DNA from 2 places in the Mesorhizobium sp. M0938 genome. Region 2 is predicted to be linked to the other one. Evidence: predicted binding sites of a transcription regulator. Region 2 holds the regulator's gene; the other holds the start of a gene.

Region 1 (3,410 bases), on a different contig from region 2:
GCGGTGGTTTCCTCGCGCGCCGCGCTCGCCGATTGAGGAGAGTCTCCGGAATGCCTTGATTGTTGAGATTGCTTTTGACGATGACCGGCCCTTGCCAAACGTCTCCCTGGTTCACCAACGCTCCGCTGATCCGTCGTTTGGATATGTCAGCCGCCCCGACATTGAGGCAGAACGGGAAACTCCGTGCATAGTCGAGATAGTCTGCGGGCGTTATCGTCGCATCGACATGCAGAACCGCGACGTCGGCGCTGTATGTCTTCGACAGACCTTGCTGAATTCGAACCGAATGGCCGCGTCTTTTCAATTCTCCCAGAACGTCGAAAAGCAGATAGGGACTATCCCTGCGCAGCAGGATATCGCGCTTGCCTAGGAAGCGGTCGTGCTCATGTGTTATGACGACGACATGCGCCACAGTTGTCCCCCCTTGTCGTCCTTACCACTTCCGTTAAGCGGTTATGAGCAGTTGATGCCAGACCTTCTTAGGTCCGACGAGCCTGCATGACAAATCATTGGGACGATTATCACCGCCACTGGATGCTCCTGGAGGCGCCGCTCCGGCCGACTGCCGAGACAGTTGGCATTGTCGAGCGCGAGCTTGATCTCGACGAGGCCGACGTTCTGCTGCTGGGCGTTACCCCGGAACTGGCCGGCCTCGGCAAGACGATGTTGGCCGTCGACGGATCCGCTGCCATGGTTTCGGGCGTATGGCCGGGCGATAGCGCCTGCCGCAAGGCAACGACCGGGAACTGGCTGGACCTTCCGCTCGGCCGCGCCAGCGTCGGCGCGGTCATAGGCGACGGTTGTCTGACGGTCGTCGATTCCGCACGCGCTCGCCGCGCCCTCCTGGGCGAGGTTGCCAGAGTGCTGAAGCCCGGCAGCCGTGCGGCGATCCGCGTATTCGCCGGACCTGAGGCATTCGAGGATCTGCAGGACATCAAGGCCCAGGCCCTGGCCGGCGGAATTGAGAATTTCCACGCGCTCAAATGGCGAATCGCCATGGCGTGTACGACCAGCGATTCCGATCGCGCCATAAATGTGCAGGTGATCCGCGACGCTTTTGACAAGACCTTCCCGGACCGCGCCGCCCTTGCCGCGCGAACGGGGTGGAGCGTGGCGTCTATCGGCACCATCGATGTCTATGCGGGTTCGCAAACGACTTACTGCTTCGCGACGCTTGCCATGCTCGTCGACGAGGCGAACGGCTGGTTCGACGAAGTGCGCGTCGTGCCGAGCGGATCGTATCCGCTGGCGGAACGATGCCCGCTGCTGGTACTTGGTTCGCCAAGACACCAATAGTTCGTCGTCCGGCATCGATCGGCTCAACGAGCGCCTTGACTCTCGCATGCCGCCAGCCTATTTCAGCGCCACGTTAGCACTCGCCATTGGTGAGTGCTAACCAGGTCCGGCGCCGCCGGACGGAGGAACTGTTCTCACCATTCTCATCGAGGAATAAAAAATGGCAAAGTCGAAGTTCCGCCCGCTTCATGACCGCGTGGTCGTACGCCGGGTTGAATCCGAATCCAAGACTGCCGGCGGGATCATCATCCCCGATACGGCTAAGGAAAAGCCGCAGGAAGGCGAGATCATCGCCGTTGGTTCCGGCGCCCGCGACGAAGCCGGCAAGCTCGTCCCGCTGGACGTCAAGGCCGGCGACCGTATCCTGTTCGGCAAGTGGTCGGGCACCGAAGTCAAGCTCAATGGCGAAGACCTTCTGATCATGAAGGAATCCGACATCATGGGCATCATCGGCTGAATATCGGCCTCACCGTCACTTAAATCTTCGGGCTCAATTCAAGCCCCTGCCAGGAGCTAAAAATGGCTGCCAAAGACGTAAAATTTTCCCGCGATGCCCGTGAGCGCATGCTGCGCGGCGTCAACATCCTCGCCGACGCAGTGAAGGTGACGCTCGGCCCCAAGGGCCGCAACGTCGTCATCGACAAGTCGTTCGGCGCCCCGCGCATCACCAAGGACGGCGTCACCGTCGCCAAGGAAATCGAGCTGGAAGACAAGTTCGAGAACATGGGCGCGCAGATGGTCCGCGAAGTTGCTTCGAAGACCAACGACATCGCCGGCGACGGCACCACGACCGCGACCGTTCTGGCGCAGTCGATCGTCCAGGAAGGCCACAAGGCGGTTGCCGCCGGCATGAACCCGATGGACCTGAAGCGCGGCATCGACCTCGCGGTAACCGACGTCGTCGCAACGCTGATCAAGAACGCCAAGAAGATCAAGACCTCGGAAGAAGTTGCTCAGGTCGGCACCATCGCCGGCAATGGCGATGCTTCGGTCGGCTCGATGATCGCCGAAGCGATGCAGAAGGTCGGCAATGAGGGCGTCATCACGGTCGAGGAAGCCAAGACCGCCGAGACCGAACTCGAGGTCGTCGAAGGCATGCAGTTCGACCGCGGCTATCTCTCGCCCTACTTCGTCACCAACGCCGACAAGATGGTTGCGGATCTGGAAGACGCTTACATCCTTCTCCACGAGAAGAAGCTCTCCAACCTGCAGGCCATGCTGCCGATCCTCGAGGCTGTCGTGCAGACCTCGAAGCCGCTGGTCATCATCTCGGAAGACGTCGAAGGCGAGGCTCTGGCCACGCTCGTCGTCAACAAGCTGCGTGGCGGCCTGAAGATCGCCGCCGTCAAGGCGCCGGGCTTCGGTGATCGCCGCAAGGCCATGCTGGAAGACATCGCCATCCTCACCGGTGGCCAGGTCATTTCCGAAGACCTCGGCATCAAGCTCGAGAATGTTGGCCTCAACATGCTCGGCCGCGCCAAGAAGGTGTCGATCTCCAAGGAGAACACCACCATCGTCGACGGTGCCGGCAAGAAGGCCGAGATCCAGGGCCGCGTTGCCCAGATCAAGCAGCAGATCGAGGAGACCACCTCGGACTACGACAAGGAGAAGCTGCAGGAACGTCTCGCCAAGCTGGCGGGCGGCGTTGCCGTCATCCGCGTCGGCGGTGCGACCGAGATCGAAGTCAAGGAAAAGAAGGACCGCGTCGATGACGCCCTCAACGCGACCCGCGCGGCCGTCGAAGAAGGCATCGTTCCCGGCGGCGGCGTCGCACTCCTGCGCGCTTCGCTGAACATCAAGGCAACCGGCGCCAACTCCGACCAGACCGCTGGCATCAACATCGTGCGTCGTGCGCTGCAGGCTCCGGCCCGCCAGATCGCGGCCAACGCCGGTGCGGAAGCATCGATCGTTGCCGGCAAGATCCTCGAGAACAAGGGCCCGACCTTCGGCTACAACGCCCAGACCGGCGAATATGGCGACATGATCGCCATGGGTATCGTCGATCCGGTCAAGGTCGTGCGCACGGCTCTCCAGGATGCGGCCTCGGTCGCCGGCCTGCTGGTCACCACCGAAGCCATGATCGCGGAGGCTCCGAAGAAGGAGTCGGCTGGCGG
Region 2 (3,410 bases):
TCGGGGTCGAACGCCAGCACATTGGCACGGCCTTCCTCCGAGCCCCAGATCGCTCCGAGCGGCTTTGCCTCAATCCACGCGTCGAGACCGCCATCCGGCTCAGCTCCGATCTTCTCGGCAGCATTCGAACCGGAACCGACCGACAGATAGAGCGTCTTGCCGTCCGCAGAGAAGGCGATGTCGCGGGTCAAGTGACCGTTCGAGGGAATGTTGGCGACGATGGTTTCCGGCTCGCCGGAGGCCTTCAGGTCGCCGTCCCGATAGGGGAAACGAACGATGCTGTTGCTGTTGGCGATGTAGACCCATTGCGGCTTGTCACCCGGCGGATAGAAGGCGATGCCGTAGGGGCGAGTGAGTTTCGTGGCGTAGGTCGATTTCTCGGCCGGTTTTGCGCTGTCCTCGGCGAGACGGTAAACCCGTATCTGGCCGGCTTTGCTGTTGGCGACGAACAGATCGCCATTCGGCGCAACACGGACGGCGCGCGGATTGTAGATGCCGGAGGCGATCATCTCGGCCGAGAAGCCCGGTGGCAGCAGTGGCCTGGCACCTTCGGGTATTTCGGCCCGGCCGGCGCCGTTCTTTACGGATTGGCTGACATTGGGCGCCGGCAGATCGTCTGGCCTGATCAGGCGTCGCACGCCCGGCCTGTCACCTTTCCAGCCGCCGAACGCGGCTTCGCCTTTCAGCACCTGTTGATCCGCTTGCTGGGCGAACGCTGCTGTCGCAAGAAACAAGGCGGCTGCAATGGCCGCAAAACCGCCAAATCGGATCAACCTGTCCTCCTAAACTTGGCTCCGATCCTGAGAAACTGGCTAGCTCGACGGTCGTTCCGGGTTGAGTGGTTCAGCACAAGCAAATCGCCGTTGGCTTTCAGGCTCAGTTTCCGGCCGCGTAGAAATCATCGTCGAGGCGTTTTTCCAACGCGACGAGATCGGCCGGCAGCGGCAGGCCCATGGCGCGCATTTCCCTCAGCTTTTCGCGCAGTTGCTCCTGCACTTCATGCTGATCCTCGGGCTGGTTGATCATTTGCTCGAGCAACAGGCTGATCTGGGCCTTGAATGATTCCAGCGCCATTTTTTCTCCTTGAGGTCCGGCCTAAGCGCATGCTGCGACGCGCCTGGGTTTTGTTTTATGCATGTCCCAAAACCGCTGCACTTTTGGGACGATATGCATTATCGCAGCATGCGGGAAATAAGCTGCGCGGTATAGTCGACCATCGGCACGATGCGGGCGTAGTTCAGACGGGTCGGGCCGATAACGCCGAGCGCCCCGATGACGCGGGCGTCCTTGTCGCGATAGGGCGCAACGACCAGCGACGAACCCGACAGCGAAAACAGCTTGTTCTCCGAGCCGATGAAGATGCGCACGCCCGACCCTTCTTCGGCAAGGTCGAGAAGCTGGATCAACCCGTCCTGTGTCTCCAGATCTTCGAACAAGTGCCGCAACAGCTCGATGTCGGCCTGGGCGGTGACGTTTTCCAGCAGATTGGCGCGGCCGCGCACGATGAGACGCGCCGGCAGGCCGCTCTCGGTGCCCGCCCAGACCGCGAGGCCCTTTTCGACCAGATCCTGCGACAGCGTGTCGAGGGCGGCCTTGGTCTCTTCCTTGAGGCGGGCGATCTCGATCCGCGCCTCGGCCAGCGTGCGGCCGCGGATGTGGGCATTGAGGAAGTTCGAGGCTTCATGCAATTGCGAGACGGTGACGCCGGCGGGCAGGTCGACGACGCGATTTTCGACGTCGCCGTTCTGCGACACCAGCACGGCCAGCGCCTTGGTCGGCTCGAGCTGGATGAATTCGATGTGCTTGAGCGCCACCTCGTTCTTGGCGGCAAGCACCAGGCCGGCGCCGCGCGACATGCCGGACAGCATCTGGCTGGCTTCGGTGAGCATGTGCTCCAGCGTCGCGCCCGAGCCGGAGGCGCGCACCTGCGCCTCGATGGTGCGGCGTTCCTCGTCGGAAAGATCGCCAAGCTCCATGAACGCATCGACGAAGAAGCGCAGGCCGGCCTGGGTCGGCAGCCGGCCGGCCGAGATATGCGGCGCGTAAATCAGGCCGAGATGCTCGAGATCGCTCATCACGTTGCGGATCGTGGCCGGCGACAGCGACGACGGCAGGATACGCGACAGGCTGCGTGAGCCGACCGGCTCTCCGTCCTTCAGATAGGAATCGACGATGCGCCGAAAGATGTCGCGCGAACGCATGTCGAGCGACTGGAGTGCGGGCGATTGAAGCAGGGGCGACTGCGAACTGGGATCGACTGCCTTGGTCATTCGGGCCAAAATCCTCCGGCCCAAAGATATAGACTTCGGCCGCGCCCGCGCAACCGGCCATTTTCCTTTGCGCCTTGCGCACCATGCGGCTACAAGCCGGCCACGATTCCGAAAAAGATAGGAAAAAAGCCTGAATGCGCCCTTCCAAACGCCAATTCGACGAAATGCGCGCCATCTCCTTCGAGCGCGGCGTCTCCAAGCACGCGGAAGGTTCGTGCCTGGTGAAGTTCGGCGACACGCATGTGCTGTGTACGGCCAGCCTTGAGGAAAAGGTGCCGGGCTGGATGCGCAATTCCGGCAAGGGCTGGGTGACGGCGGAATACGGCATGCTGCCGCGCTCGACCGGCGAACGCATGCGCCGCGAAGCTTCGTCCGGCAAGCAAGGCGGCCGCACGCTGGAAATCCAGCGGCTGATTGGCCGTTCCCTGCGTGCCGTGGTCGATCTGCAGGCGCTCGGCGAACAGCAGATCACCGTCGACTGCGACGTGATCCAGGCCGATGGCGGCACGCGCACGGCCTCGATCACCGGCGGCTGGGTGGCGCTCTACGACTGCCTGCGCTGGATGGAAGCCCGGCAGATGGCCAGCGTCGCCAAGGTGCTGAAGGACCATGTCGCGGCTATCTCCTGCGGCATCCATGACGGCCAGCCGGTCATTGACCTCGACTACCTCGAGGACTCCTCGGCCGGCACCGACGCCAATTTTGTCATGACCGGCAAGGGCGGCATCGTCGAGATCCAAGGCACCGCCGAAGGCGAGCCTTTCTCGGAAGAGCAGTTCACGGCGCTGATGGAACTGGCCAAGAAGGGCATTGCGCGACTGGTCAGCCTGCAGCAGATGGCTGTGGCTTAGCCATCGGTTCTGTCATGACCCCTTCCGCCATCCTCGAATCAGCCCTCTACGTGACCGACCTCGATGCCGCGGAAAACTTCTATTCCAGCGTCCTCGGGCTCGATCTGCTCGGCAAGGTCGACGGCAGGCATCTTTTCTTCCGCTGCGGGAACGGGGTGCTGCTCATCTTCAACGCCGAGGCGACCAAGGTGCCGCCGGCGCCCGATGCCAGGCTGAAAGTGCCGCCGCACGGCGCTGTCGGCGACGGCCATCTGTGCTTTGCCGCAAGCGCGGACGAGATTCTCCGCTG

Evidence for each region. The regulator HrcA, encoded in region 2, represses chaperone genes, less so after heat shock. The targets are predictions, from matches to a motif close to GTTAGCACTCNCNNNNNGNGAGTGCTAAC.
Region 1: a site for HrcA is predicted at 1,369-1,397, ahead of groES (co-chaperone GroES). Genes of this name have one in related genera too.

The regions. Positions count from the first base shown of each region.
Region 1 covers NZ_JAMYNS010000007.1:101,920-105,329, reverse strand. The annotation lists gene NKH73_RS14585 (hypothetical protein) at 1-412, opposite strand, end outside; gene NKH73_RS14580 (class I SAM-dependent methyltransferase) at 499-1,296, shown strand; gene groES (co-chaperone GroES) at 1,457-1,753, shown strand; gene groL (chaperonin GroEL) at 1,816-3,410, shown strand, end outside.
Region 2 covers NZ_JAMYNS010000001.1:497,985-501,394, reverse strand. The annotation lists gene NKH73_RS02415 (PQQ-dependent sugar dehydrogenase) at 1-773, opposite strand, end outside; gene NKH73_RS02410 (hypothetical protein) at 877-1,074, opposite strand; gene hrcA (heat-inducible transcriptional repressor HrcA) at 1,173-2,270, opposite strand; gene rph (ribonuclease PH) at 2,405-3,121, shown strand; gene NKH73_RS02395 (VOC family protein) at 3,136-3,410, shown strand, end outside.